Regions from separate parts of the Methylobacter svalbardensis genome, predicted to be linked through region 2. Evidence: riboswitches for the same ligand, from Rfam matches in the RefSeq annotation. Region 2 holds a riboswitch; the other holds the start of a gene.
The links. Region 2 has a riboswitch for cobalamin ahead of RW114_RS17425 (TonB-dependent receptor domain-containing protein). Riboswitches for the same ligand answer to the same signal wherever they lie in the genome.
Positions count from the first base shown of each region.

Region 1: it holds a riboswitch for cobalamin, as region 2 does, so the genes downstream of both, RW114_RS03265 (TonB-dependent receptor) here and RW114_RS17425 (TonB-dependent receptor domain-containing protein) in region 2, are expected to answer to the same signal.

Region 1 covers NZ_JAWPOH010000005.1:14,763-33,869, forward strand. The annotation lists gene RW114_RS03255 (HAD family hydrolase) at 1-254, opposite strand, end outside; gene RW114_RS03260 (hypothetical protein) at 242-1,177, opposite strand; gene RW114_RS03265 (TonB-dependent receptor) at 1,390-3,636, opposite strand; cobalamin riboswitch at 3,756-3,966, opposite strand; cobalamin riboswitch at 4,121-4,349, shown strand; gene RW114_RS03270 (CbtB domain-containing protein) at 4,483-4,680, shown strand; gene RW114_RS03275 (CbtA family protein) at 4,680-5,354, shown strand; gene RW114_RS03280 ((2Fe-2S) ferredoxin domain-containing protein) at 5,351-5,662, shown strand; gene RW114_RS03285 (cobaltochelatase subunit CobN) at 5,804-9,991, shown strand; gene RW114_RS03290 (putative cobaltochelatase) at 10,325-12,214, shown strand; gene RW114_RS03295 (cobalt-precorrin-7 (C(5))-methyltransferase) at 12,469-13,188, shown strand; gene RW114_RS03300 (precorrin-8X methylmutase) at 13,178-14,752, shown strand; gene cbiD (cobalt-precorrin-5B (C(1))-methyltransferase CbiD) at 14,733-15,866, shown strand; gene cobI (precorrin-2 C(20)-methyltransferase) at 16,236-16,970, shown strand; gene cobM (precorrin-4 C(11)-methyltransferase) at 16,967-17,749, shown strand; partial or broken gene RW114_RS03325 (DUF2130 domain-containing protein) at 18,458-19,107, shown strand, end outside.
Region 2 covers NZ_JAWPOH010000070.1:81-12,976, reverse strand. The annotation lists gene RW114_RS17470 (DUF1579 domain-containing protein) at 1-312, opposite strand, end outside; gene RW114_RS17465 (VOC family protein) at 356-763, opposite strand; gene ycaC (isochorismate family cysteine hydrolase YcaC) at 865-1,494, opposite strand; gene RW114_RS17455 (DUF4186 domain-containing protein) at 1,790-2,152, opposite strand; gene RW114_RS17450 (DUF434 domain-containing protein) at 2,243-2,980, shown strand; gene RW114_RS17445 (putative metalloprotease CJM1_0395 family protein) at 3,017-3,580, opposite strand; gene RW114_RS17440 (DUF3418 domain-containing protein) at 3,790-8,154, shown strand; partial or broken gene RW114_RS17435 (transposase) at 8,489-8,694, shown strand; gene RW114_RS17430 (hypothetical protein) at 8,793-9,362, opposite strand; gene RW114_RS17425 (TonB-dependent receptor domain-containing protein) at 9,381-11,213, opposite strand; cobalamin riboswitch at 11,321-11,532, opposite strand; gene RW114_RS17420 (helix-turn-helix domain-containing protein) at 11,747-11,971, opposite strand; gene RW114_RS17415 (hypothetical protein) at 12,208-12,594, opposite strand.

The DNA.
Region 1 (19,107 bases), on a different contig from region 2:
ACATGATCACGCCAGCAACCGCCGCTGAGCCGGTTAAAGCTTTGCAGATCAAATTCGACCCCACAATAGTCGATCAGTTTCAACTCTATATCCTGATAATGCAGCCCTGACAACGACCGACAAAAATCCTCGGAAAAATCATAGCCCATAACACTTGCAGCCTGTTTCCATGCGGTCATGTAAGTGCTCTCGGTATCCAAAACCAAACCGTCCATATCGAAAATAACCGCAGCAAAATCCGCTAACTTATGCACTGAATAACCTTGATATATTCCCCGTGCGCTTCACGGCTGGAGCCGACTACAATACGCTGAACGCCCTGTTCCGATTGTTCCAGAACGCCCGACACTTCGACCCTTTCGCCGCTGACGGCCTGCCCTGTATAGGTCGCCGTAAAGCTGACGATAGCACTGATCTGCTGATGATCTATTTTAAATTCAGCCGGATAATCGAATGCGTGACTATCGTCGATCACCCTGCACTGCAAGCTAACCGCACCGCATTTTTGGTAACTGATAGTCCCAGAACTTGCGCTATCATCGATAAAATTCAAATCGAATTTCCGCCCGTTGATCACGGCCTTGTTGCATTTACGCCGTTCATGCCAGACATAGTCATCGAAACTCAACTCGCATGACCGGCGCGCGTAAGATTGCTGCCAATCCTGCTCATTCAGTTCTTGCAACTTTCCCAATCCAATAAGCTTGCGGGTAATGGCCCTGCATTGGTGAAAAACCTCCCTGCCGTAACAAACCAGATCCATATCCGAAGCTTGGTTTTGAACGCCAACCAATATTGATCCGGTGATTCCGGTTTGCATTAAATCCAGCCCGTGCTGTTGAAATAACTCGCACAACCGGAACAAATCGCTCTCCACAGCATCATGCCGCATTGACTGCATCAGCTGCTGCAATCGGTGTTTGGGTTGATGATGCTTGACGACCCGGTCTACGACGACCGCATGCAAATGCGCATCCAAGACCGGAGAATAATGCAGATAATCGGGGTGGTTTTGTTCGAGGAAGTCATTAGCCTCTACGGTCTGATATTTTTTCCAGCCGCAAGGTTCGCGCACATAACGTAAAAAACACAACACCTTGCCATCTTCCAGGCCCCGCTCTACCACAGCGAAAATAAGCCCTTCAGCGGTTTCAATGAAATCTTTGGCAAAAAACATGATTTGGAAATAAGTGAGAGGAAAGCGTAAATGTAAATTTTAACCGATGTTGCCTCATCTAAGGAATTTTTACCATGGCGGTCGACTGACTGCATTCCGCTAAGTAAGTGTAGCCTGTAGAGCGCAATAGCAGCTTTATCGCGTATTGCGCCCTACAAATCGCGACTCACCATGCTGTTGCCCTGTACGAAAGGTTTTGCGTTGGTTAAGCCTTAAAAATTGACAGTAACAGTCGCTCGCACCATTCTCGGTTCGACAGGGTGTTTCATGATATCCGTCTGCGGTGTGGCTCCGGCGGGATAGGCATATTGATAAGCGTAGGCAATATCGTTGGCGGTCGAGTCGAAAATATTGAAAATATCAAACTCCAGCTTATATTTTTTCTGTTTGTAACCCGCACCCAAATTGACGATGCTGGTAGAGCCGGCCCAATACGTACCCAACGAATCCAGCGGCATGTCGCCAAAATGGCGCAAGCGTATCGTGCCGAACAGACCGTTAGGGGCAACCACGGTAGCGCCGGTTGTAATGACTCTGCCCACCGAGTTGGGCACATAGTTGTTGGCTTCACCCTCCGGAGTCGTCACATAACGCGCCGAAGTCAACGCAAAGTCGGCATCCAGCGTCAACCAATCGGTTGGCTTGTAGTAATTGGTCCATTCAACGCCGTAACGATGGGACTTTCCGCGCACCTCGGTTGTACCGGCATCGCCAGAAAATACCAACTCCTGATTGCTCTCCAGCCACCATATTGCCAGGGTGCTATTCAAGCCTTTGATAAAGTTGCTGCGAATGCCGGTTTCAGCGCCGCGTGACTGGGCCATAGGCGAGATCTTGGCGGTACTGCTGTCTAGTGCGGCACCTGTAGCCGGATCAAATTGCAGCGTAGTGCCGCGCGCATCGTTGGAGTGGTAGCCGAAACCGCCATTGACAAAGTATTCGGTATTGAACCAGGGACCGATAATCAGGCTTAGCTTCGGACTGACTAGCGCTTGCCCTGCATTGCCTGAATTTGCCGCATTCACCTGAGGATCATGCATGGCCGTGTCGAGCACCGTGACATCGTTATGGATAAAATCCCCCCTTAAACCGGCGATGGTGCGCACTTTTTCATGCCAATAGGTCTGGTTTTTCAGATAAACGCCGGCAGTGGTCTCGCTGACATTGCTGTGGCTGACAACATCTACCAGCTGCCTAGCCTGAGTGCGATCCAGACCCAAGCCCATGATTTCATCGTGACGAAATTGAAAACCCACGGTATTGTCCATGTCAAAACCGAACAGCTTGTTATAGCGGGTATGTTCGATATTGCCTCCGGCTTGCACCCGATGTTCAAACTGGCGTATCTGGTCGCCGTTAACCGGGTTGTCCGCATAACCGGTAGAATTGGAATAGAGGTTTACATCGTAATAAAGCGCATAGATATTGGCGTCATTTTTCCAGTTATCGCCTTTGTTCCAAATATTGGTTGATAAGCTGTAGCGGTTGGTTTTGCCGCCATCCGTAGGATCCATCGTGCCGTAAAGGCCGAGCGTGCCGTTACCGACCAACGCTTGAGGGATCGGATTGGTTGCGGTCCAGTCGTTGGTATAGCCCTTCCCGTTAACCGACACCCCCCAGTCCTCTTTATCGAGAGTATAACGCAGCATGCCGTTGAATTTTTTCGAGTCCTCCGGTTGCTGCCAGACGCCGTCGTAGAAATTAAATTCTCCGGCGTAAAGCAAATCGCCGCTGCCGACTTTGTTGGAATTGGCTAGCAGGGTGCGGTAATAACCGAACTCGCCGCCGGTAAACTTCAAAATGCCTTCAGGCAATTTGTCCATCGAGAACATTTTCGAATAACCGGCTGATGAAAAATCGCCGACTTCCGCATAATACGGTCCCTTGCCGTATTCAATCTTCTTCACCAGTTCGGGAATGACGCTATTGATGTCCATATAGCCCTGCCCGTGGGCATGGGTAGGCATGTTCATCGGAATGCCGTCGACGTAAGTCGTAAAGTCGGTGCCGTGGTCGAGATTAAATCCGCGCAGGAAATACTGATTAGCCTTGCCGGATCCGCTGTGCTGGGTAGCTACAGCGCCGGGAATAACTTCCAGCAGCTCGCCGTTACGGGAAAGCGGACGGTATTCAAATTGTGCCTGACTGACTTCGCCCTGAGATGCCGATCCGGTTGTACCGATCAGGTCTTTTTCTCGCCCTGCTTCGACGACCATTTCATCAAGTTCCAAAGGTTGAGAGTCGGCGTTAACCATCGCGCAGTTAAGAGCCAGAAAAACACCGATACCAACGCAGATTGTAGCGTTTTGTTTTTGTTTGACATGTATGGCAGATCCTGTTCTAACTGCCAAACTGGACATGATAACCATCATATCGGGAAGATTTTTCGGGGTTTCCTGCGGATGTAACTGGGGATTAAAACCCGTGAGTAATAATGGGTCGAAGATAAAATTTTGCATGTGTCCTCTCTGCGCCGCCCGCGCATAATGGTTGATTTACACAACAGAGGACAATAGAAAACGAAAAATGACGCAAACGCGAAGCTGCACGGTCACTTTCGCAGACAGCCCTCCGCTGTACCGAATTAAACTTTCGGGCCGGTCTCCGGGCTTATAAGTGGCGTTAGCCTGAATCATCACCTTCCCATGCGTGAACACAGTGGCATCTCGATGAAACTTTACTTATATACCGTTGCGGGGGCAGCGTCGGATTCGGTCAAAACCTTACCGACTTCCCGTTTAACCATTGGGTCTGAAAAACCCTCTGGAACCTGAAAGCAGAAACGATTATAAGATTTTGTTTTGATAAAGCAAATTTACAGCGTACTACCTAGCCCTGTAAAAAGTTACTCATTCGGCAGATAATCTCCCATTGCTGTTGAATTAAGCCTTCATTAGCAATACCTCAACGCTTGCTAGTTTTTTATCGAGTGAATATACTAGCCCGGTAAAATTTGCTTTAGGTATTCATGGACTATCGTCCGCAGAATTGAAACGGGAAGTCGGTGAGTTTGCTCAAGATGCAAACAAAACCCACGCTGCCCCCGCAACGGTAAACAAGTAAAAGGTTGGTAAACGCCACTGTGTGATGCATGGGAAGGCGCTAACCTTGGAAGCTCTAACATGGCTTTCAACTCGTGAGCCCGGAGACCGGCCTGAAGTGATAATCGAATTTGTGCGCGGAGGGCGCTCAGATGGATTGCTCTCTGCGCGTCCGTCCTGCACTTTCTCCCTCGTACAGATTATTCCTGCCGATAACGCGCTTGCGTTAGCGGCTTTGCTGTCTCTTTATCCAGGAGAAACCCCATGTCATCAACACCTGTTTTGCTTGATAACGCTCAAACTCAAGCCCGTTCCGAAGCTTTAAAAGACAAAATATTTCCTGCCATGCTGGCCGGCATGTTGGGCTTGGCACTGTTGTACACCGCCGGTTTTTCTGACATTGCACCCTTACATAACACTGCACATGATGGACGACATTCCGCCAGTTTTCCGTGCCATTAATGTTTAATCTGACTACCTTCAGAGAGCTGCTTACTGCGGCTCTCTGGACCGGCTTGCTGGCGGGTTTGTTGCTGACGGCCGTTCAGCAAATTCAAGTCATCCCGACCTTGCTCCAGGCCGAAGTGTACGAAGAACAGGCCACAGCCAATGCCGACAATAGCCACGAACAGCATGAATGGCAGCCTGAAAACGGCTGGGAGCGGACATTTTTTACGGCGGTAGCCAATATCGCCTTGGGCGTTGGTTTTGCCTTGCTGATTGGCGCGGTCATGTGTTTGCGCGGCCGCACCGGCAGTTGGCGCATGGGACTGTTGTGGGGACTGGCAGGCTACACAACCTTTTTCGTTGCACCGTCTTTAGGATTGCCGCCCGAAGTTCCCGGCACAACAGCTGCCGAACTGACAGATCGACAAAGTTGGTGGCTGATCACTGTGCTCGATACCGGCTTCGGGCTGTCATTACTGGCTTTTGCCAAAACCAAAACGTACCGGTTTTTCGGTGCGGTGTTACTCGCAGCACCTCATTTAATCAGTGCTCCGCAGCCGGAAGTCCACAGCAGCGCTGCACCTGCCGAATTGGCACAATCCTTTATCACCGCCGCCGCTATTGCCAACGCTGTTTTTTGGCTGGCACTAGGCGGTTTGATGGGACAGTTTTACCAAAAAAAATCATGAGAACCCACGATAAACATGTCTTGATGTGTACCGGCTCGCGCTGTTCTGAATACAACACCGAAGCCGAAGCCATGTTCCAACAGCTGGGTCAAAAAATCGATGCCCGCCCCCAGCTCAACGTAAAACGCACCCGCTCCAACTGTTTTGCGGTCTGCAAAAACGGCCCGATCCTGGTTGTCTACCCTGAAGGCGTCTGGTATTCCTGTACCGACGAGACCGTGCTGGAGCGCATCGTCAGCGAACACCTGGAACAGGGTGTTGAAGTAACCGAACATGTTTTCCACCGCCTGGGTACCGGCGATGTCTGATATAGCGTTGCTGACCCATGCACCCAACGACCTCATGGTGCTACGAAGGCCCGTAGGATGTGCTGAGGCACGAAGCGCATCGCTCGCGATATTGATGCGCTTCACTGCGTTCAGCACATCCTACTACCCCACATGCAAAATATGAACGCTCCTATTGCCTTGCTGACCCATGCACCCAACGACCTCATGGTGCTGCAAAGCGCACAGGCGCAAATGCCGGAAAGTTTCCCCAAGGCCACCGGCATCAATTTGCAGGCCTTGGAAAGCGATGCGCAAATGGCCGAATTGTTGAAGCATCAGCTTGCTCCGGCGCGTATCATCGTGTTACGCGTATTAGGGCGTCTCGGCAGCGTGCCCGGCTTTGCCGATCTGCTTCGCCATACTAAAAATCAAGCGCAACACCTGATCGCAATCAGCGGCACCGGCGAACCTGACCCAGAATTGGCAGCCGCGTCCACCGTATCACCCGACGTGCTGCATCAGGTACAGGCCTATTTTCAGGCCGGCGGCAGCGTCAATATGGCGCAACTGCTGCGCTACCTTTCCGATCATTTTTTGCTGACCGGTTTTGGCTTCGAACCCGCAGTGGATTTGCCCGAACACGGCATTTATCATCCCGATTTATCGCAAGACGCCGGCATAGACGACTGGCTTGCCTTGCGAACGCCAGATAAGGCCAGCATCGGCATCGTGTTCTATCGCGCCCACTGGATGAGCGGCAACACCCGCTTTATCGATGCGTTGGTTTATGAGTTGGAAAAACGCGGTCTGAACGTATTGCCCGTGTTTACCTCGTCATTACGCGCAGGTCGCATCGGTTCCCTCGGCAACTGCTCCCTGCGTTGCTCTACCTCCTGCATCCATGCAGTCGTACCGATTGCGACACTTCTGACCTCCATGGATGGAGGAAATGCCGAGGATTGCCAGGAGCAATCTCGGCCGCCATCCCTGGCAGTCGGCCACAGCGATGATGCCCTTCCTATAGCATTAAGCTATTTTAACGGTGAGCAGGGCGCGCATATCGACGTACTGATCAACACCACCGCGTTTGCGATGGGCGAAATCACTCTCGGCGGCGCTACGCCCGCAGGCTGGTCGGTGTCGGTGCTGGAACGCCTCAATGTACCGGTACTGCAAGCCATCACCAGCGGCATGATGCAGCAGCAGTGGGAGCAATCGGCGCGCGGCCTCAATCCGCTGGATGCGGCAATGAACGTGGTCTTGCCGGAATTCGACGGACGCATCATCACCGTGCCGCTGTCGTTCAAGGCGAAAGCCTCCGGCCTGTCGAACGAACTGGTCGAATACCAACCGCTGCCGGATCGAGTCGCGCGTATTGCCGGAATCGCTTCGCGCTTTGCAAGGCTTAAACATCTGAACAATGCCGACAAGCGCATCGCTTTTGTGTTCACCAACTCCAACAGCAAGGCCTCGCAAATCGGCAATGCGGTCGGACTGGATGCGCCAGCGTCATTGATTCGAATACTTCAAGCCATGCAAGCTGCCGGTTACAACATCGGCAAGCTGCCGGAAAGCGGCACCGCGCTGATACATCAACTGATCGACCGTTGTGCTTACGACAATACTTATCTCACAACCGAACAACTAGCCCATGCCGTTGGCCGCGTACCGGCCGCGCAATATCAGACATGGTTTGACGACCTGCCGCTTGAGATGCAGCAGAAAATGACCACGCAATGGGGAGCCGCGCCGGGCGAAGCCTATGTGCATGACGATCATATCGCGTTGGCAGGCCTGGAACTGGGCAACAGCTTCGTCGCGTTGCAGCCGCCGCGCGGTTACGGCATGGACCCCGACGCAATTTACCACCAGCCCGACTTGCCGCCCACCCACCATTACTATGCGCTGTATCGCTGGCTGCGCGACGAATGGAAAGCCGATGCGATTGTGCATGTCGGCAAGCACGGCACGCTCGAATGGTTGCCGGGCAAAGGCGTGGGCTTGTCGGAAAACTGTTTCCCCGATGCGCTGTTGGCCGATATGCCGCTGTTTTACCCGTTCATCATCAACGATCCCGGCGAAGGCGCGCAGGCCAAGCGCCGTGCCCATGCGGTCATCGTCGATCACCTGACGCCGCCGATGACCACCGCCGACACGTATGGCGCGTTGGCCCAGCTGACTCAACTGGTCGATGAATATTATCAAGTAGAAGTGCTCGATCCGACGAAGTTACCGCTGTTGCAGCAGCAGATCTGGGACTTGGTCAAAGAAACCAATCTGGATACCGACTTGCAGGCCCGGCTGTTGCACCACGACCATGATCACGATGACGACCATCACCATGCTCACGAACATGAAGAACACCATCATGGACATCATCACGATGAGCATGACCACGATCACCACGAACATGAGCATCACGGTCACGACCATTGTCACCATGAACATGACGGACACGACCATGGACATCAAGTCGATGAGCATGACGACGAAGACGGCCTACCCGAACTGCTGACCAAAATGGCCGGAGCCGATGTCGCGCATTTGATCGAGGATCTGGACGGCTACCTGTGCGAACTGGGAGCGGCGCAAATCCGCGACGGCTTGCATATATTAGGACTGGCACCCGAAAGCGAGCAACGGGTAGATATGCTGGTCTCGCTGACCCGCTTGCCGAATCAGGACATCCCCGGACTGCCGATAGAAATTGCGCGGTTATTCGGCCTGAGCATGGATTCGCTGCTGGAGCGCCAAGGCCGCCGATTGGATCAAGCAATTCCCGAACTTGAAAAACTGGCCGGGCGATCTTTGCCCACCCATGCCGACGTTTTGGAAACCATCGAAGCGCTATGCAAACGCTTATTCAGTGAATTGCAGGCACATTCTTACGCCGAGTCAGCCATAGACCAGGCTATCAGTAAAACCTTTGATACCAGTATTTATGGTTCCCACGCGGAGCGTGGGAACGATGATTTCACAGCTGTAAGACGCGTACTTAATTTTGCCTGCCAAGAACTGGTGCCCAATCTTGCCCGCGCCACCGACGAAATCGATAATTTATTGAGCGGTCTGTCCGGCGGCTATGTTCCCGCTGGCCCCAGCGGATCGCCGACTCGCGGCATGGCACACATCCTGCCGACAGGACGCAATTTCTACTCGGTCGACCCGCGTAGCGTGCCCTCCCAATCCGCCTGGCGCGTCGGCCAGCAACTTGCCCATGAAGTGCTGTCGCGCTATGTCCGCGAAACCGGCGATTATCCCGAGAGCGTCGCGATCAGCATCTGGGGCACCAGCGCGATGCGCACCCACGGCGACGACGTCGCGCAGATTCTGGCGCTGCTCGGCGTGCGTCCGGTGTGGCAGACTGAAAACCGCCGCTTGACTGGCGTCGAAGTCATTCCGCTGGACGAATTAAAACGTCCTCGCATCGATGTGACGACCCGCATCAGCGGTTTTTTCCGCGACGCTTTTCCGCAACTGATCGATTTGATTGACGACGCAGTTAACGCCGTGATTACACTGGACGAACCGCTGTCGCAAAACTTTGTGCGCAAGCATTATCTTGCCGAACTGGGCGAATGGATAGGCCAAGGCCTGACCGAAGATGAAGCCTCACAGCGCGCTGCCTTGCGCATCTTCGGCGCCAAACCCGGCAGTTACGGCGCGGGCATCTTGCCGCTGATTCAGGAAAAAAACTGGCAGGCCGATGCCGATTTTGCCGAAGCCTACGTCAACTGGGGCGGCTATGCCTATAGTCGCAGCCAGCAGGGCAATGATCAGCGCGACGCGTTCCGCACCCGGCTGTCCGGCGTCCAGGTGGCGCTGCACAACCAGGATAACCGCGAGCACGATATTTTCGACAGCGACGATTACCTGCAATTTCACGGCGGCATGATCGCCACGATCAGAGCCTTGACCGGACAGCAGCCGCGCAAGTATTTCGGCGACAGCCATGATCCGTCAAGGGCGCAAGTGCGCGACCTGAAGGAAGAGACCTTGCGGGTGTTCCGCTCCCGCGTGGTCAACCCCAAATGGCTGGACAGCATCCGCCGCCATGGCTACAAAGGCGGACTGGAGCTGACCGCGACCGTCGATTATTTGTTCGGCTACGACGCCACCGCCCAGGTGATGGACGATTGGATGTACGAGCAAGTCGCCGAAACCTACGCGATGGACCCGGAGATGCAACGCTTTCTGGAACAAGCCAATCCGTGGGCGCAAAACGCGATTGCCGAACGCCTGCTGGAAGCCGCCGGTCGGGGCATGTGGGCCGAGCCTCAGCAACAGACGCTGGATGCATTACAGGCTTTATACCTGCATAGCGAAACCTTGCTGGAGGCGCGCGGCGAGACACCGCGCGGCGCATGATGATTTTTTGTCCACGAAATACACGAAAAGCACGAAAATATTCGAATAGCTGTCAAGATGCCATTAACACCAAAATGACCTTGACTCTGGAGTGCAGGCTTCGCCTGCTTTGGCAAGCAAAGCTTGCACTCAGGTCAGTTTCTGCTAGCCAAAAACTCCGGGGGCTGGTTTGCTCTCGTTCCCACGCGCTGTGTGGGAACGAGGGGTATAACGGTGTATCGCAGACACTTGTGTATAACGATGAGAGCTGGAGCTTGGGAACGAGCGTAATTTTTTTACAGACGGCTTCATTGATTTTTTTCGTGCCTTTCGTGGAAAAATTACTTTTTTAAAATGAACCAAGCCACCTTCCCTTTTTCCGCGATCGTCGAACAGACCCAGCTCAAGACTGCGTTGCTGCTGTGCGCCGTCGATCCGTCGCTGGGCGGCGTATTGATACGCGGCGATAAAGGCACTGCAAAAAGCACGGCGGCGCGGGCACTGACCGACATCCTGCCGCTGATCGAGCGGGTTGCCGGCTGTGCGTTCAACTGCGCTCCCCATGCTCCCTATCAGCACTGCGAAACCTGCAATACCGAGCATGCGACAGCGCAAGCGGACAACGTGCCTTTCATTACCTTGCCGCTGGGAGCCACCGAAGACCGCGTTATCGGCACCCTGGATTTGGAACAGGCGCTCAAAGGCGGATCGCGGGTTTTCAAGCCCGGCCTGCTCGCTGCGGCGCACCGGGGCATACTCTATATCGACGAAGTCAACCTGCTGCCCGACCATCTGGTCGATGTGCTGCTGGATGCGGCGGCGATGGGCGTTAATGCGGTGCAGCGCGAAGGCCTCTCGGTCACCCACCCTGCCCGCTTCACGCTGATCGGCACGATGAACCTGGAGGAAGGCGATTTGCGCCCGCAATTGCTGGATCGCTTCGGCCTGATGGTTGAAGTGACTGCGCCGCGCGACAAAGTTTTGCGCTCCGAAGTCGTGCGTAGACGTATTGCTTTCGAGGCCAATCCCACGGCTTACGCCGCCAACTGGATGCAGCAACAGCAGGAATTGCGGCACAGACTGACAACGGCGCAGCAGTTGCTGCCGGAAGTATTGCTGGATGATGCGCTGCTCGACCTGATCAGTCATTTGTGCTGCGAATTCGAGGTAGCCAGCCTTCGCGCCGACATCGTCATGCACAAAGCGGCGCGGGCATTGGCGGCGCTCGAAGGCCGGTCGCAAGTCACTTCGCAAGACGTGCGCGGTGCGGCAGAACTGGTGCTGCCGCATCGGCGCAGGCGCAAGCCGTTCGAACAACCGGGGCTGGATCAAGACCAGCTCGACGAGTTGATGCAACAGGCTTTGCAGCCGCCGGATCAAGGCGAATCGGGCGCTGATGACGACCAGGAAAATGATCAAGATAACGGCGAGTCGCAAGACGAACAACAGGTATTCGCTGCCGCATCTGCCGGTAATGTCCGAAAAATAGAAGTCGATACCGTTGCCAATCGCTACGCTTCCGGCAAGCGCAGCACTGCACAAGATGCGCCGCGCGGCCGTGTCGTGCGAGTCGTACCGGACCAGAACCCAAGCAGTCTCGCCGTCGGTGCGACCTTGCGTAGCGCGGCGCTTCGAGGTTCGGACGATTTCCAGGTGACGAAAAGCGATCTGCATCAACAAGTCCGCACCGGCAAAAACGCCAACCTGATCTTGTTTGTCGTCGACGCCTCCGGCTCCATGGCGGCACAGCGACGCATGGAAGCGGTCAAAGGCGCGGTGTTATCGCTGCTTACCGATGCCTACCAGCAGCGTGACGAAGTCGCGGTGATCAGCTTTCGCGGCGAATCCGCACAGTTATTGCTGTCGCCCACATGCAGCGTCGATCTTGCCGAACAGAATCTGCGCGAACTGCCTACCGGAGGGCGCACGCCGTTACCTCATGCACTATCTGTCGCACTGGAAACGCTGGCAAAGACCAGCATGCCGCCGTTGCTGGTATTGCTTACAGACGGCAAAGCCAATGTTGCGCTGAACGACGGCAACGATCCCTGGCAGGAGTCGCTACGGTTTGCTACATTGCTTGCCGAGCGCGGCGTACCCGCTTTGGTGCTCGATACCGAAACCGGTTATTTGCGTTTGGGTAAAGCACGTCAACTGGCGCAAGCCTTGGGTGCCGAATGCCTGACGCTGGAAGAATTATCGGCGGAAAACCTGGCGCTTACGGTGCGTGGGTGCATTAAATGATATTACATTTTTTCGACGTAGGGCGTGCCATGCGCGCCTTAGCTCCAAAAAGGCGCGCATGGCACGCCCTACTATGCTGAACATGATGTATTTTATTATGCTGGTTCCCAAGCTCTGGCTTGGGAACTCAGTACGCGAAGCTCTAGCTTCGCGAGACAGGACTGGAAGCTGGAGCTTGGGAACGAGCGCATAAAAATGAATAATATTTCAATAAAGACGGGCAGCTTACCGATTGCCCCTACAAAGGAACAATTATGATTATCTGCATAGGCGCAGGCCCTGGCGACGTGGCTTACCTGACCCAGCGCGGCGCGGAGCTGATCCGCAATAGCGATGTAGTCGCCGGATTCGATGCCGTCATTAACGTCGTGCAAAGCCTGATTCCCGCTACCGCGCAAACCGTGCTGATGAATTATCGCGACCAGACCGAGCAGTTGGCGCAGGTGGCGATTGAGCACCATGCGGGCAAGAACTGCGTCGTGGTATTCATGGGCGACATTCATTTCAGCGGCTTCCAGTATCTGGAACGGGTCGAGCGCGCTTGCGGCCACCCGGTGGAAACCGTACCGGGCATATCTTCGGCGCAGATACTCGCATCGCGCGCCAAAGTCTGTTTTGACGAAACGACGTTTATCACCTTTCACCGCCGCGGCGATCTGACTCCGTTTAAACAACATCTGGTGCATGTGTTGCAAGACCAGCGCAATGCGATCGTGATTCCCTGTCCGTGGGACGAAGCGCGATCATTCATGCCGCGTCATATCGCCGCTTACCTGTTGGAGCAAGGCATATCGCCCGATCATCCGACCGAGGTCTGGGAAAATTTAACCCGTTCCGAAGCGGAATGGCATGGCACGCTGGCCGACTGTGCAAAACAGGAGTTCAGCGACATGAGCATCATGCTAATCCGCACCCGTACACCGATGTCCAGCCAGATTGAACCTGCAATGGAGCCGTTACCGAATGCAGACTGATACCAACCAACAATTCGGTCTGGTTATCGCAGGTCACGGCAGCCGCGATGCCGACGGCATACGGGAATTCGAGCAACTGGTTAAACTGGTCAGGGAACGCGCGCCGCAGCATGTGGTCAGTCACGGCTACCTGGAATTCGCCGGGCCGACTATCGACCAGGCGATTGCGGCCCACACAACGCAGAATGCCAAGCAAATCGTCATGGTGCCCGGCATATTGCTTGCGGCAAACCATGCCAAAAACGACATGCCCAGCGAGTTGCTGACTTTCGCGCGCGAACATCCCGACATCGAATTTCATTTCGGCGTGCCGATGGGCTTGCATCCGCTGTTGCTGCAAGTGGCTCAGCAACGCATCGTCGAGGCCGAATCGGCATCCTCCAAGACCATACGCCGCACCGACACCTGCCTGGTGCTGGTCGGCCGCGGCACCACCGACCCCGATGCGAATGGCGAAGTCGCCAAGTTCGCGCGCATGATCGAAGAAGGCATGGGCTTTGGCGGATCTTACGTGTGCTATTCAGGCACGGCCAAACCGCTGGTCGCCGACGGCCTGCGCGCCGCCGCCAGACTGGGCTACGCACGGCTGATCGTGGTGCCGTTTTTCCTGTTCGACGGCATACTGGTCAAGCGTATTTATGAGGCGGCCGATGCGTTGCAGGAACGCGAACCCGAGCTGGAAGTACTCAAGGCGAGTTATCTCGGCGTGCATCCGAACGTGGCCGATGTGCTGATTTCCAGGGCGCAGGAAGCGATAGAAGGCCGCGCGGAAATGAACTGCTCGCTATGCAAATACCGGGTGCAAATCGTCGGCTTTGAACAACAGGTCGGCGAGCCGCAACGCCCGCATCATCTTCAGGTGCGCGGCCTGTCCGAAAAAGCCGCATTAGATCAAGCAGCAACCGGATTTACCCCTTACGTGCCGCATCCGATAGAGGCAGAAAGTTTCCGCATCATCGCTGCCGGGCGCGACTGGTCTGCCTTCCCCGAGGCGCATTTGACCGTGCTGCAACGGCTAGTGCATACCAGCGGCGATTTTAATGCGGTCGATGACATTTATTTTTCGCCGGGTGCAGTCGAAACCGGCATCCGCGCCTTGTTGCGCTGCAAGCGTGTAGTGACCGACGTGACCATGGTGCAGACCGGCCTAAAGCGCGCCCTGCTCGAACAACTCGGCATCGAAACCTGGTGCGGGGTTCATGACCGCGAAACCGCGCTGATGGCGCAAACACAAGGCATCACCCGTTCCGCCGCCGGAATTCGCCGCGCCTTCGAAAAATTCGGCAACGATATCGTGCTGGCTATAGGCGATGCGCCGACTGCGATCAGGGAAACTGTGCGGTTGATTCGTGAACACGGCTGGCGGCCGCAGCTGGTGATCGGCTTGCCGGTCGGCTTTGTCGGCACCTGCGAGTCGAAAGCGGAATTAAAACGCTGCCTGCAAGTGCCGCGCATCACCAACAGCGGCACGCGCGGCGGTTCGCCGTGGGCGGCAACCGTCGTCAACGGCTTGATGATCGATGCGGTAAACCAGCTTGCAGAGTATGGCTCGGACGGAGCTTAAGGAATTCGATCTCAATGTCCTCGCACCTAACGGTTTACGGCGCGGGCGCACTACCGGGAGCTGCGCCACCGCGGCGGTTAAGGCGGCACTCTACCTGCTGCTGCACGGCGAGCGCCGCACCCAGGTGCAGATAACACTGCCTGACGATGCCCATTACCTGATCGTACCGATTCAAGACATTCATTGGCTAGGTTCAAGAACAGTACGCGCCGAAGTGTTCAAAGACGGCGGCGATGACCCGGACAACACGCACGGGGCAACCATCTTCGCCGAGGTTCGAAAAAACGATAAAGGACAGCTGCGTTTTTTCGCAGGAGACGGCGTCGGCACCGCTACCCAGCCCGGTCTGCGGGTAGCGGTAGGAGAGCCCGCAATCAACCCGACACCGCGCAAGATGATGCGACAGGCCATCGCCGAAATACAAGGGAACGGGGATCAAGGCTTCGACCTGACCATAGGCTGTGTCAACGGCGAAGCGATTGCCAGAAAGACCTTTAACCCGAGACTCGGCATAGTCGGCGGCATTTCGATACTCGGCACCTCAGGCATCGTCGAGCCCTTATCGCTGGCGTCATGGATTGCCTCGATTGAAGTGTATGTGCGCGTTGCGCTGGGAAACAACGATATAAACAGCATCGCCTTGCTGCCGGGTAAAATCGGCCGCGTCTATGCCAAAGAGATACTGGGTTTACCCGAACAACGCTCAGTGCAGATCGCCAATTTTCTTGGCGACGCGCTCGACTTTGTGCAGCAGGCATTGGCTGAACAGCAGCGTCAACTGGATGTGCTGTGGCTGCTGGGGCATCCGGGCAAACTTGCCAAAGTGCTGGATGGCGTATGGGATACGCATTCCAGCAAGAGCGACATGGCTATGAGTGTCGTCGCCCGGGTGGCGGCAGAACGAGGGTTTAACAGCCTTTTGGTACAAGAACTGGAACAGGCAAACACAGTGGAAGCAGCGACGGAAAGATTAAAGAACGAGCCCGGCGCACAGGCATTGTGGATAGATATCGAACAGCGCATCGCCGCGCTTGTTCAAGCCAGAGTGCCTGCTGTGAAAAAGGTTGAAGTGCGGTTATTTAATTTGCAAGCGGATAGTTTGGGTGAAGTATAAAGGAGCGGCTAAGTAGGGCGTGCCGTGCGCTAAATAACGTGTGATTTCTCGTTCCCCATGCGCTACGTCACTGCCATTAAATTAAGAAACACAATGATACCGTAGGAGCGGGCCATGCCCGCGATATTTGGAGCTGCGATTGCAGAGTTGTCGCTCCTTCATCGCATTCCCACGCAGTGCATCACTACCATTAAGTTAAACAGATTTGGGAAAATAATTGCTGATGTGGCGGCGACTTTAGTCGCCGATTGAGTGGCAAGTTGTTACTGACCAGGCGACTGAAGTCGCCCCCCCACAATCATGTCCATGTCTTAACTTAATGGCAGTGACGCAGTGCATGGCAACGAGGCAATAAATGAGAGAAGCAGTATGAGTCAATTAGGTACATTCTGGGGCATTGGCGTAGGGCCGGGGCCTGCTGGTTATATTCCGCTGGCGGCGGTTGAGGTATTGCAGCAGGCCGACATTATCTATGCGCCTCGTGCGCGCACCTCGGAAACGTCAGTGGCCTTGCAATGTTTAACAGGCATAGCCATCAATCAGGATAGGATACGGGAAATAGAATTCACCATGGATCCTGACCGCACCGTGCTGAGCGAACATTACGCGCAGTTGGCCGAGGCCATTGCCGTCGATTTGTGCGCAGGCCTGAACGTGGCTTACCTGACCATAGGCGACAGCCTGACCTACTCCACTTACGGCTATATATTGGCGGCTTTGCAGGATCTTTTGCCGGATTTGCCGCAACGCACCTTCCCCGGCATCACCAGCTATGCGGCAGCGGCCTCGGCGATGGGCTGGCCGTTGGGTGTAGGCAAGGAGCGCAGCCTGATTCTGCCCTGCCCCGAAGATGCAGCAACACTGCGGCAGGACATCGAAAGCCATGACGTTGTGGTGCTGATGAAAATCGGCGCACGCCTGCCCTGGGTGCTGGCTCTGCTCCGTGACATGGGCATCGCCGAACACTGCGCCTTTGCCCGCCGCATCGGCTTGGCCGATGAACTGCTGGTCGATGGCGTAAGCGATTTATGCGCCACCTCAGCGATGGGCTATCTCGCCACTTTATTAATACGCAAAACCCCAAAAGAGAAAAGACACGTATGAAAGTATATTTTATCGGCGCAGGCCCCGGCGCTTCCGATCTGATCACATTGCGCGGCGCAAATATTCTTGGCCGGGTGAGCATGGTGCTGTACGCCGGATCGCTGGTGCCTACCGACATGTTACAGCATTGCCGCCCCGATGCCGAACTGATCGACACGGCCACGCTCGACCTTGATCAGCAGGAAGCCTGCTACCGCCGCGCTCAAAAAATCGATTGCGATGTGGCACGTTTGCATTCCGGGGATCCTGCCATTTACGGCGCAACCGCCGAGCAAATGCGCAGACTCGATGCCCTGGGTATCGACTACGACATTGTACCGGGCGTGTCCTCGTTCACCTCGGCGGCGGCATCCATTAAAGCTGAGCTGACCAAGCCGGAAGTATCGCAAACCGTGATCCTGACCCGTGTTTCCGGCCGCGCCTCCGCCGTGCCGGAACTGGAATCAATTGCACGGCTGGCCGAACACCAAGCGACCATGTGCATTTTCCTGTCCGGGCCGCATTTGAAAAAAATAGTCGCCGACCTGCGCCTGCATTACCCGGACGACACGCCGGTGGCGCTGGTCTATCGGGCAACCTGGCCGGAAGAGCGGTCTTATCAGGGAACCTTGGCTACCATTATTAAAGAAACCAAGAAAAGCGAGTGGAATCTGACCACGATGTTATTGGTGGGCAAAGCTTTAGGGCGCGACGTACAAACCGAATCCAGTCTGTATTCCAAGGATTTCACGCATATTTTTCGCGTCGTGAAGAAACTGAAAACGCCGCAGAAATGCTAGTCAATGGGAGAAACTGATGGCATGGTCATGTGATAAAATTGGCCAAACTGGACAGACAAAATCCACCAAAGCCGATTTGCTCAACATCGCTTTGTTCGGCATTAGCAGGATCGCGAAACAGTGCAGTCCCGATACTTCGAAGGAAATCAAATCATGACCGAACCCACCATCACCTGCCCTAACTGCAAAACGGAAATCAAACTCACCGAATCGCTGGCTGCGCCACTGATTGAATCCACCCGCAAACAGTTTGAACAGCAACTGGCGCAGAAAGACAGCGACATTGCCATGCGCGAACAGGCCATGCGTGAGAAGGAAAAACAACTCGCCGATGCCAAGAACAAACTTGATGAGCAAGTGGCCGATCAGGTTGAGGAGCAACTGAAAAAGGACCGAACCAGGATCGTGGCTGAGGAGGCCCAAAAAGCCATGCAGGCTGCCGCAAACAACCTTGAACAGAAAACCCGTGAAGTGGCTGACTTGCAAGAAGTGCTGAAAAGCCGTGAAGAAAAACTTGCCGAGGCACAGAAGGCACAGACCGATCTGATCAAAAAACAGCGCGAACTGGATGATGCTAAACGTGAACAGGAACTCACCGTTGAAAAGCGTGTGCAGGAAGGACTCGACGCTACCCGCCAACAAGCCAAAAAAGAAGCCGAGGACGAACAGAAACTCAAGGTAATGGAGAAGGAGCAGACCATTGCCGCGATGCAGAAACAGATCGAGGATCTCAAGCGCAGGGCCGAACAGGGATCACAACAATTGCAAGGCGAAGTTCAGGAACTGGAGCTTGAAAACCGTTGCGCACAAAATTTCCTTTTGATGCAATTGAACCGGTACCCAAAGGCGAATTTGGCGGCGATGTGCTGCACCGTGTTGTCGGTGCAGGCGGTCATTCTGGCGGCACCATCTTGTGGGAGTTCAAACGTACCAAGAACTGGAGCGATGCCTGGCTGGTAAAACTTCGTGATGATCAGCGGACAGCGAAGGCAGAAATCGCCGTGATCGTGAGCCAGACATTGCGAAAGGTATTGAAACCTTCGAAATGGTAGAGGGCGTCTGGGTAACGCACCCACGCGCCGCGCTGCCTGTGGCGATGATTTTGCGCCAGTCATTGCTGGAGCTTGCTCTTGCGCGGCAATCCACAGAAGGCCAGCAGACCAAGACCGAGATGGTCTACCAGTACCTCACCGGACCGCGCTTCCGTCAGCGGGTGGAGGCTATCGTCGAAGCGTTTTCCACCATGCAGGAAGACCTCGACAAGGAAAGAAAAGCTATCATGAAACAATGGGCCAAGCGCGAACAACAGATTGAGCGCGTGATGGGGGCAACCGTGGGCATGTATGGGGACTTGCAGG
Region 2 (12,896 bases):
CACTTTCCCTTCCGCGTCCAACGTTCCTTCGTACAGCCATAGGTGGGCCATCATTGAACCTATCCAAGTTCCCACATATTTTTGTTTCTGCGGATCATAGCCGAGCGTCATCACCATGGTCGCTATGCCGCAGCCGGGCATCTCGCACTGACTTTCGGACAGCACCCAAATGCCTCCCAGCGAGCGCACGCATTCCGTTCCATTGAAATTTTCAGACGGCTTGTCGGCTCCCATAGAGCACTCGGACTCATACATCCATTCGCCAACGAACTGTTGCAACCATTCGTGTTCTTTTTGCGGTTCGGTTTTCATCGGTATTCTCCTGTATCTTGATTGTTAAGGTTTAACTGCATTTTTAGCCTTGATTTATTGCTTCAGGCTCCATGTAGATAAGTTCCCAAATATGTCCATCCAAATCCTGAAATCCATGCCCATACATAAAACCGTGATCCTGCGGTTCGTTATAAGTGGTTCCACCGGCGGCGATTGCCTTGCGAACCATTTCATCGACTTGTTCCCGGTTCTCGACCGTTAAGCACACCAGAACCTCCGTGTATTTCGTGGCATCGCAAATGTCTTTGGGCGTAAAAACCTTGAACTTGGCCTCGGTTAACAGCATGACGAAAATGTCTTCGGCCACAATCATGCAGGTGGCGGTCTCGTCAGTAAATTGGGGATTAAATGTGAAACCGAGTTGAGTAAAAAACCCTATCGACTTATTAAGGTTTTTTACCGGTAGATTGACGAAAATTTTAGTAACCATGCTTTCTCCAGCTGACAGTAGATTGCACCATGGCATATCGGCAACACGGCGCTGACACTCGTTATCACCGGCAGTTCAAAGCGGCGCTATATAGCGTCTTGTCAGGCTCGGCCTTTAGCGGCATAGCTGGTCATCAGGCTTTGGTAGATCGGGGTATGGTCGCAAAGGAGCTTGCCAAAGCCCTGGATGTCGTTGCGCCAGTCGCGGTGCAGCTCGGAACCCACAGCGAACCAATCCAGCAGTTGCACCCCTGCGGTCGCCATCCGAAGCCATGCAGCCTCACGGCTGGCTTGGTTGAATGTGCCGGACGCATCGGTGACGACGAATACCTCGTAGCCCGCTTCCAACGCGGAGAGCGCAGGGAATGCCACGCAGACCTCGGTCACGATGCCGGCAATGATCAGTTGCTTGCGGCCGGTGTCCTTCACCGCCTTGACGAAGTCCTCGTTGTCCCAGGCGTTGATTTGGCCGGGGCGGGCGATGAACGGGGCGTTGGGGAACATTTCTTTCAGCTCGGGCACGATGGGGCCGTTCGGCCCTTCCTCGAAACTGGTGGTAAGGATAGTCGGCAGATTGAAGAACTTCGCCATATCGGCCAAGGCCAGAATACTATTCTTGAATTCGCTGGGCGGATAGTCCTGTACCAACGCAGTCAGGCCGGACTGGTGATCCACGAAGAGAACCGCCGCATCTTCCTTGGAAATGCGACTGTACTTGTAAGTGCTGTTCATGATGTCACCTCTTTCATGGTTCCGATGTGGGCATACAGGGTGTAGTAAAATCTGGGAACTTTGCCTTGTTGCTATTTAGTTCCTGTACAATTTTTTCTTAAAATATCAATATTTAAGCGGAGCGCACAATTCGTATAAACACCTACGCACGCTAGCTTACAGTCGCAGTGGCCAGAAATAGTAAAGTCTGTTTAGGGGAGGTTAGAATGTATCAAGCTCCAACCAAGTGCGGTCGGGTGCAGGCAGGTAAGCGGTTATTTTGTTAAGGAACGCGCATTTTATTTTGTGCGCGTTCCTAAGCGAGCTTGCTCATTTCGTTATGCAGCCATCGTTCCAGGACTTTGAGCACATAAGCCTGTTCATCCGGAGCAAGAGCGCGGCCTCTTGCTATGCCATGCCATTTTTCCAGGCAGCCGCGGCAGCAACAGGCCGTTGCATGTTGTGCTACAAAAACCGGATGGCCTCGAAAAGGGGTTTGTTTGCCATCATTTTGAAGCACTGCCGGCGCCAGACGTTTTGCGACAAAGTCTCCGGCATGAACGATAACCGTTGGCAGCCCTTTAGTGCGCAAATAGACAAGATCTTTGCCTTGGAGGTGAAACTTGCTGCGGAAAGGTGACTTTGAGAGGGTCTCAAAGAGCTTGTCTAAATTTCTCATCAGGGTGTTTTATAGCTTCTGTTTTTATGGTTTTATTATGGGCGGATGTTTTATCATGAATCAAGTTCTGAATCCTGATTGAGTGCTTATATGAATATCCACGAGCAAAGACATCGCGGCATGCATCTGAATGACCAAGCATTATTTAGCGGTGAACAATTGCATCGTTTACACGATGCAGTGTATGAATTCTGCTGGTTGCTGGATCGCGGTTATGCGCGGCATTCGGTTATCCGATTGGTAGGCGACCACCATCAGCTTACCAAACGTCAACGTTTGGCTATTTCCAGGGCAGCCTGTTCGAGCAGTAACCGCGAGTTAAGAAAGGCAACCTGCCTTCGGATGGAACAAACCAAAGATCGGCAATTGGTTATTGACGGGTTTAATCTGGTTATTTCCGTTGAAACGGCGATGGCGGGAGGATTATTGCTACGTTGCTGCGATGGCTGTATACGGGATATTGCCAGTATTCATGGGACTTACCGACTGGTGCATGAAACCCGGCAGGCAATTGAGCTCATTGGCAATGTGCTGCAAGATTTTTCTCCTGCGAGCGTGTTGTGGTTGTTCGACAAACCCGTCTCCAATAGCGGACGGCTTGCCGAGATGGTACGGGATATTGCCAAGGTTCATTGCTGGAACTGGCAGGCGGAGTTGATTGGCAATCCGGATCAGGTCATTCGGAATAGCGGTAAAGTTGCTATCACCTCCGATTCGGCGATATTGGACGGAGGGGTGCAGTGGTTAAATTTGGGCGCTTATTTGATAACACATCATTTTCATGAATCCTGGCTGCTTGATTTTTCAGATGCTTTGAATAAAACCTGAGATATTGTGGTTGGAACGGTACGCATAGGCGTAGGCTTATGCCGACAGGTTGATTTTTGTTCCAAGATGGTCTGTATTACCATTGTGGGTGTCTTGATTTTTCTGCAACAATTCGGCCTGTGCCTGTGCGGCCATTGCCATTGCACTGGCTGCAACTTGCATATCAGAACCGGAAGGTTGGGACGGAGACAGGGCGGCTCTTCTGATGGTGTCGGCTTTGCGTAATGTTGCGGCCGGGTCGCCTGAAACCGGAGAGGTATCGATGCTGACTTCGCCGCCAATTGCATACTGAATTCCGTCGGGGCCTTGCTGATATTCAAAACTGGCGCCACCGGTGGCAATGCTGCCTGCCGCAGCCAGATGCGCTGCTTCATGAGTCCTGACTTCAGCGTCCCTTTGCCTAAGTTCGCTGATGACCTTCAGGTCGGATTCGGAAATTCCCCCGGTTTTTTTATCGCCCGTTGATGTGGAAGCATCAGTTTTTAATGCGAGATCTTTTTGAACGTCCTGATCTGAATTGGTTGTAGAGGCAGCCGGTGGCTTCTGAGAATAATCAGTTTGTTGAACAGCGGGTCTATTACCGGCTATGGATGAAATCATGATGCACCTTCACATCAGATGAATAATTTCGAGTTTAATAAACAAACAATCAATAGTCTATCGATAAGTTAAAAATAAATAAATTAACGTATAATGCTCATTTATCCAATGCGGTTAAGCCGTTCGGCCTTTGGTCCTGAGCACAGTCGAAGGGTCGCCACGAACGCGTTTAACTTGATGACATTGTCATTTTACCCGGCTGTTTTTTGATGTCCACCCCCGATCTTTTCAAGCAACTCACCCATCAGTTAACGCAGTGCCTTAACCAGGACAGACACGTATTAAAGCGGCAGTTAGACCGCTGTCGCAGCAAAAACTCCGTAGAAGAATTAAATGCGCTGGCGAGCCGTATTGAAAGATCGGTTGCCGCCAGAAACAAGCGCCTAGCCAGTTTCCCCGTGCTTACCTTTCCCGATTTGCCGGTCACCGGCAAAAAAGACGACATCGCCAAGCTGATACAGGAAAACCAGGTAGTGATACTGTGCGGTGAAACCGGCTCCGGTAAGACCACGCAGCTGCCCAAGATTTGCCTGTCGATAGGCCGGGGAGCGGCAGGGTTTATCGGCCATACCCAGCCCCGGCGTATTGCGGCGCGCACTGTCGCCGACCGTATCGCGGAAGAGCTCGGCGAACCGATGGGCAAGTCGGTCGGCTACAAAATCCGTTTTAACGACAAAACCCACTCTGAATCGTTGGTTAAGCTGATGACCGATGGTATTTTGCTGGCCGAGTCGCAAAACGATCCTTATTTGAATCAATACGACACCATCATTATCGATGAGGCGCATGAGCGCAGCTTGAACATCGATTTTCTGATCGGTTACATGAAGTGGCTGCTGCCAAAACGTCCCGATTTAAAGCTGATCATCACTTCGGCAACCATCGATACGCAACGCTTTTCCACGCATTATAACAATGCGCCGATTATCGAAGTGTCGGGGCGCACTTATCCGGTGGAAATGCGCTATCGACCTATCGAGCAACGAGAGGAAGAAGACGACCAATCCGCCGGGAGCGGATTGGCACGCACCGCGCCCGAAGGAGCAAGGGCAGGGGCAGCCCTTGATGACCAATCCGCCGGGAGCGGATTGGCACGCATCGCGCCCAAAGGGGCAAGGGCAGGGACAGCCCTTGATGAAACTACGGATGACTTGCAAAACGCGATACTGGATGCGGTTGACGAGCTGTACCGGGATTTGCGCGGCGATATCCTGATTTTCCTTAGCGGCGAGCGGGAAATCAGGGAAACCACCGATTCGCTGAAAAAGCATCATCCGACCCAATATGAAATCCTGCCGCTGTATTCAAAACTCAGCGTCAGCGAGCAGGAGCGGGTGTTCAAACCCAAAGGCGGCAAGCTGCGCATCGTGCTGGCGACCAACGTCGCGGAAACCTCGTTGACGGTTCCGGGCATCCGCTGCGTAATCGATACCGGCCACGCGCGTATCAGCCGCTACAGCCATCGCAGTAAAATCCAGCGTTTGCCGATCGAGCGCATCTCGCAATCCAGTGCCAACCAAAGGGCAGGGCGCTGCGGCCGCGTCGCCGAGGGCATCTGCATCCGGCTGTATTCGCACGACGATTATCTGGCGAGGCCGGAGTTCACCGAGCCGGAAATCATGCGCACCAATTTGTCTGCGGTTATTTTGCAGATGATTTCGTTGAATCTCGGCGACATCGAAGACTTCCCGTTCATTGAGCCGCCCGAAGACAAGATGATCCGCGACGGCAAAACCGTGCTGCATGAAGTCAACGCGCTGGATAAATCCGGCAAGCTGACCGAAGTAGGCAAGCAGCTGGCCAAATTCCCGACCGACCCGAAGCTTGCCAGGATGCTGATCGCCGCCGCGCATGAGCATTGCCTGACCGAAGTTGCGATTATCGTTTCCGCGTTGAGCGTGCAAGACCCTAGGGAAAAGCCTGCCGATAAAATGCAGCAGGCCGACGCCAAACACGCGGCGTTTCGTCATCCCGAGTCCGATTTTTTAACCATCTTAAATATCTGGAACACTTACGAAGAGCAGAAAAAACACCTGTCCAACAGCAAGCTGCGCAAATACTGCACCGACAATTTCCTGTCTTATATGCGGATGCGCGAGTGGTTCGACATCCACGGGCAAATCATGCAGGTGGTTAAGGGCGATTTAAAAATGCACCCGAACACCGATGAGCCGGGTTATGACCAATCCGCCCGGAGCGGATTGGCACGCACAGCGCCCGAAGAGGAACGGGCAGGGACAGCCCGTTATGACCAATCTGCCGGGAGCGGATTGGCACGCACAGCGCTCGAAGAGGAACGGGCAGGGACAGCCCGTTATGATCAATCTGCCGGGAGCGGATTGGCACGCACAGCGCCCGAAGGGGAACGGGCAGGGACAGCCCGTTATGACCAATCTGCCGGGAGCGGATTGGCACGCACAGCGCTCGAAGAGGAACGGGCAGGGATAGCCCGTTATGACCAATCTGCCGGGAGCGGATTGGCACGCACAGCGCCCGAAGGGGAACGGGCAGGGACAGCCCGTTATGAAAAAATCCATCGCGCCTTATTAACGGGCTTGCTGTCCAATATCGGTTTCCGCCATGAGCAATACGAGTATCTGGGCGCACGAGGCCTGAAATTCTTCATATTCCCCGGTTCCGGCCTGCATAAGCTCAAGCCCAAATGGATCATGGCGGCGGAGCAGGTCGAAACCAGCAAGGTTTACGCGCGCAATGTCGCCAGAATCGAGCCGGAATGGATAGAGCAATGCGCCGAGCATCTGGTCAAACACAATTATTACGACCCGCATTGGGAAAAGAAAGGCGCGCGCTGCATGGTCTCTGCACGCACCTTGCTCTACGGCTTGACACTGCAAACCGGGCGCAAGATTCCTTATGACCATGTCGATCCCAAAGCCGCTCGGGAGATTTTTATCCGCTCGGCGCTGGTCGATCATGATTACCACAGCAACGCGCGGTTTTATGTCGCCAACCAGAAACTGCTTGAAGAAGTGGGCATGATCCAGCATAAAGGCCGCCGGGTCGATCTGGTCGAAGATGAGCAGTGGCTGTATGAATTCTACGACAGCAAGCTGCCGCCCGAGGTAGTCAGCGGCATTACGCTGGATACCTGGCGCAAGACGGCCGAACGCGCCAATCCCAAGATCCTGTTTTTAACCAAGGAGGATTTGACGCGGGATCAGGAGCAGGATTATGTCAACGAATGGGATTTCCCGGACAGCAAGAAGATCGGCAACCTGACCATTCCGCTGCAATACCGGTTCGAGCCGGGGCATGATGAAGACGGGGTCACGGCGATCGTCCCGGTGCATCAATTGAATCAGGTCTCGCAAACGTCTTTCGACTGGCTGGTGCCGGGCTTGCTGGAAGAAAAATGCATCGCGCTGATTAAATCCCTGCCCAAGAACATCAGGAAACATTTTGTGCCGGTGCCCGAAACCGTCAAGCAATGTCTTGAAATCGAGCCGGATTTTAAAGGGGCGTTGCAGGAATGGCTGGGCAACCGCTTAAGAAAACTGACCGGCGAGGCGATTCCGTTAAATGCCTGGAATACCGAAGCCCTGACCGATCACTTGAGGATGAATTTCAGGGTCATAGACGATCAAGGCCAGTTGCTGGATTACGGGCGCGACCTGAAAAAATTGCAGCTCAAGCATACCGCCAAAGCCGGAGACAGCTTCGACCAGATTGCCGCCGACGAGCTGAACTACACCGGCTGCATCGGCTGGGCGTTCGACGACCTGCCGGAGACTTACCAGTTTATCCAGAAGGGGCAGTCCTTTGTCGGATTCCCCGCAATCATCGACGAAGGCGATGCGGTCGGCGTGCGTATTTTCGACACCGAGCAAAAAGCCGCATTACAGCATCAGGCCGGATTAATGCGCCTGTTTCAGCTGCAACTGCGCAAGGAATGCACCTATGTGAGCAAAAACATGCCGAAGTCGGCGGCCGCAGAATTGACCTATAACCGCTTGCCGAAGCATCCGCTGATTGGCGAAGATGCGGATGCATCGTATAAAGACGACATGCTGTATTTAGCCCTGTACGGCGTATTTATTGAAGGCCGAACCATCCGCACCCAACAGGCTTTTGAGCAAAGTCTGCAAGCCAACAAAGCGGGACTGATCGGCGCCGCCAATGAAGCCGGGAAAATCGCGCTGGAAATCATGGAGCTGTACGGCGCTATCAAAACGCAGTTGAGCCGCCTGAATGCGAATGATCCGCTGGCGAAAGACATTAACGAACAGCTGGACTTGATGATCTATGCTGGATTCATCCGCAACACGCCTTATCAGCAGCTCAAAGCCATCCCGCGCTATTTGAAGGCCGTGCAATACCGTCTGGATAAACGGGATAACAGTCTGCAAAAAGTTCAGGAAGTCAGCCGTTATGCGATTCGGTATTGGAAGGACGTGGAGAAGAAAGCCAAAAAAGACAAGGTCATACCGGAACAAGACCCATTCCGCTGGATGCTTGAGGAGTTTAGGGTATCGCTATTCGCCCAGCAGCTTAAAACCGCTTATCCGGTTTCTGCAAAGCGGATGGATAAGTCTTGGGATGATAGGGGATACTAGCGTATTACACCATTGGAAGCCTGATGACTTGATCGGGGCGTTGGTTCCGAATGGCTTGTTTTAATCGCGGGCTCGTCCGCGAAGCAGAGATACTTTCTTTTGCGTCGCCAAAAGAAAGTATCCAAAGAAAAGGCGACCCCCACACCACGACAATCCCTGCGCTTCTCGATTTTTAATGGGTTTGCCGGAAAGCGCTTCCCAGCCCCTCTGGCAAATGGACAGCGGCAAAACGACACGCGAACATGATTCGTCGTTATGGCCGTGCTCTAGCCGGTGCCCGCTGCCCCCGCTGCCCCCGCTGGCCATTGGCAGACAAAGTAGCTGAAGTGAAAGAGCTGTTGAAGCCAGGGGCGCGACGCTTAAATACTTGCCGCCTTATAGTCCTGACCTGAACCCGATTGAACAGATATTTGCCAAACTGAAAGCATTGTTGCGTAAGGTCGCAGAACGAACTTATGACAAGCTCTGGCAGGCTATCGGCCAAATCATGCCGATGAATGCCTGAATTATTTTAAAAACGCAGGTTATGCTTCTGACTAACGGAAAAATGCTCTAGATACCGTAAACCTTTCTGACTGATATTGGGTTAACTACAATACCCCCTGGGACATAACGGCCGCTAACCCGAGGCGACTCCTTTAAATTTCTTTATGATTAGCCGTCAAAGCTGGCAATGACTTGGCCAGCTTCATGATGCCATAACCCAAGACTATATAAAGCAGGGCAGAACTGACATAAGGCGGGTAATACTGGGCTACCCGTGCAAAATATTGTCCCCAGGATAAATCCGGATAACGGCCTGAAAACAAATAAAAGCTGCCGTTTGAAATGGCGAATGCAGCCGACGCCGCCAGCGTCACCACACCAAACTGCATTAAAAGTACAGTCGGTTTCAACGATTTAAACGCCGAACAGTAGCGGCCTGCAAACCACATGACCGCATAAGTGGGAATCAGGAAAACATAAGCAGGCGACACGCACCAGCTGCTGGTGCCGTTTGCGATGGCAATGTAATCGATCAATCCGGCCAGAACCAGCAAGAAGGGAAACAAAGCCTTTTTGCGGTAAAAACCGGCAAAGAAAAAAACCGCCAACGAGGCATCGGGCAGATGCCAGACGTCGCCAAAGTGGTGAAAGCGCGTCAGTGCCATCAGCGCGATCAGCGGAATAGGTAAATACTCGGCTTGCAGCCATTGTTTTATGTTCATGATGTTGTTCCCCTTAGGTTAGTTGTTGTAGTGGATTGAAACAAAGAAGTTCCGGTCTGCGGTATTGTAGGTGTTAATGGTTTGATACTGTTTATCCAGCAGGTTATTCAGCTTTGCGCTTAGCATCCAGTTTTTATTTAAATGATAGGCCGAGCGTAAATCAACGGTTACGTAACCGGCAACCTTGGTTCTGTTCAGCGCGTCATCAAAACGGTCGGATTGAGCCAGCACCTTAGCGCCCAGATCAAACTGTCCGAATGAGCGCGATAAATCATAAGATAAGGTTTTTTCAGCCCGGCGCGGCAGTCGCGCATTAGTCTCCCGGTTTTTAGGGCTTAACAGGCTCATGTTCAACTTGCTGTTCCAGCCCATCAACTGCGTGCCGATTTCGGCTTCAATGCCGTCAATTTGCGCCTTGCCGACATTTTCCGCGCTGGCTAGAAAGGTAGTCGGGTTTGTTACCGTCACGATCAAGTTATCGATATTGGTATGGTAAGCGCGAACTTCCCATTGCAGCCAATCATGGTCACCGGCCAATCCCGCTTCGAAAGACGTTGATTGTTCGGCTTTCAGCGAGGGATTGCCGAATCCGGGAAAATAAAGCTGGTTAAATGACGGTGCTTTGAATGCATTGCCAAAGCCGGCAAACGGACTGATGCCGTAGCCCCCGTTATAACGCCAACCGAAATTGCCGGTCAGCTGTTCGCCAAAGGCCTCGTTTTTATCCCCGCGTACCGATGCGTTGATAAAGTGATTGTCCAGAATGCGGCTGTGCAACTCGGTAAAAATGCCTGCATCATAACGGGATCTTTCGTTGTAGGCGGTTGAGCTGTCGACCTGATCCAGCCGGTAATCGGAACCGATAACCAACCGGTGATCGTCGGACAACGCAACTTCATTCAGCCAGCTGGCGTTCCAGCGGGTACTGCTAAAGCGGCTGGAAAATGTCCCGTCAGGCGCAAAGTTGTCGCCGTCGTCGCGGCTTTGTCCCAAGCGCAGTAGTGAGCGCCAGTTATCGACAATATTCATGCTGGCGGTAGTGCCGACGGTTTGTTCGACAAATTCGGTTTTATTTTGGAAGTTACCGTCAAACTCGGATTTTCCCTCAGCCCGCATAAAAAACGCCTCAACTTCGGCACTGTTGTCAAAACGGTGGCCTGCTCGGGCATTCAGCGCGGTGTTCAGGTAACCGTCCTTGTCCGGCTGATTAACGCCGAAGCGTCCGGGGATAGGCTGCCGGGAATTAAAACCCTGAGAACCGAACTGCGATGAACCCAAGCCATACCAGCTGTTTTTCCATTTGCCGCTGACCGTATCGGAAACGCGGTAAGTATCATAAGAGCCGCCTCCCGCATCCAGGGTGACGCTGGGCTTCTCATTTTGTCCGCCTTTGCGGGTGAATATCTGGATAACCCCGCCTATCGCTTCCGAACCGTAAAGGCTCGACTGAGGCCCGCGAATGATTTCCACCCGCTCGACCTGATCGAGCGGAATAAATTGAAAGGGGGTAGTGCCGGAGGTGACGGAGCCGATTTTGATGCCGTCAATCAATACCAGTACGTGGTCGGAATTGGTTCCGCGCATGTAAATATTGGTATCCTTCCCGTAGCCGCCGCTTTGCGACATGTCGATTCCGGTCGTGCCGCTTAGCAGTTCCGGCAGGGTTTTAGCCTGCAGGCGCTCAATATCCTTACGGGTATAGACAGTGGCCGCAGCCGCCAGCTGGTTTTTAGCGGTCTCTGTCCGGGTTGCGGTAACAACCAGATCGGGAAGATTTTGCACAGTTTCCTGCGCATGTAATTGGGTAGTAAAACCCGTGAGCAATAATGAGCCGAAGATGAGTTTTTGCATATGTCCTCTCTGCGCCGCCCGCGCATGATGGTTGCTTTACACAACAGAGGACAAACGAGAGATGACGCGGAGCTAGACTGTCACTTTCGCAGACAGCCCTCCGCTGTACCGAATTAAACTTTCGGGCCGGTCTCCGGACTTATAAGTGGCGTTAGCCTGAATCATCACCTTCCCATGCGTGAACACAGTGGCATCTCGATGAAACTTTTACTTATATACCGTTGCGGGGGCAGCGTCGGATTTGGCCTAAACCTTACCGACTTCCCGTTTAACCATTGGGTCTGAAAAACCCTCTGGAACCTGAAAGCAGGGATGATTATAAGGGGTAGGGAGGATAAAGCAAATTTACGAGTTGGTAGGCTAAAGTATACAAGGGGGGTTAAACCAGTTCACCCTGAGTCGTGAGCTTGTCGAATGATCTACCTGTGGAGTAGGCAGATTTGGATATGATGATGCAAAGAGTGTTTAGATTTTGTGTGATTAGCTTCCAAACTAGAGCATTTCTCCATTAGTCAGAAGCATAGCCTGCGTTTTTAAAATAATTCAGGCATTCGTCGGCGTGGAACTGATCGATGATTTGGCCGGTACCCGCCGATCTGCTTAGGATGAATGCGGCCGGTCTGTCGCCAATACTGATGAACGTTTGACACAAAGGCAGGACTGACTTGATAGAGCGCGCTGACTTCGCGTGTCGTTTTGCCGCTGTCAACGGCATTCGCCGCAAGCAGTCGCAAATCTTCTGAATAAGGACGGGGCATTGTCGGCTACCTCGGTGACTGCTAAATTTTGCTATTTTAACAATAGATTTGATCATACGTAATGGATAATTGCTCTAGGTCCGAATTTGACCATTTCACCGCCACCGCAAACATTATGGAATATCGAAATGCCTGCGGCGCGATAATAACATTTTACTAAAATGAAAATGACTATCTTAACTTTTTAATAAATTGGTCTGGGTAATAGAGAGTCTTGCCTATTAAATTTTAAAATATTACTTTTTAATAAAGTAATAATAGCCGCCGAATTTTCCTTTCAGGGTCATGTTTTTGTCGTCTTTGTCTACTAAAGTAAATAGGTCGAATCTGTTATTTCCGACAAGATAAACCTTTAACTTACCATCGTCTATTTCGTAATTTACGGGCGGTTGATCATAGTATGTGCCATCACGTGGAATATGCAAGATTGTTACTTTATCATTTTTAAATACCCAGGTATCTTCTCTCTTGACAGCATCTTTATCGGTTATAAAATTTTTGCTGTGTTCCAGTTTCCAGGTACCTTCTACTTCTTTTGTAGATTGCAGGGTAATATCAGCATAAACAGCACTTGTAAAGACAGATAAAATTAATAGCCCAGTTGCTAGATTTGTTTTTTTCATGTTTACTTTCCTAATCTTAATTTAAATAATAAAGCGAATTATTCTGTTCGCATGCTTTAGAGAATCCAAGTATTTTTGTATCGCGCAACAGAAGCTTGAAGACGATCCAGCCACTACGGGAGAAGGAGCGCTAAGCTTTAAAGCGCCGTTCGATACCTCGGTATCGAAGCCAAGTATGCGCCCGAAAGAGTTGGATAAACAGCGGTTTGTTATGTGCCGTTGGAAGAGGCTGTTTTTAAGGGACGTTATTTAACCCATCTCCTTACACACAAGTTGTTAAGATTTAGTAAAGTAGAATCATT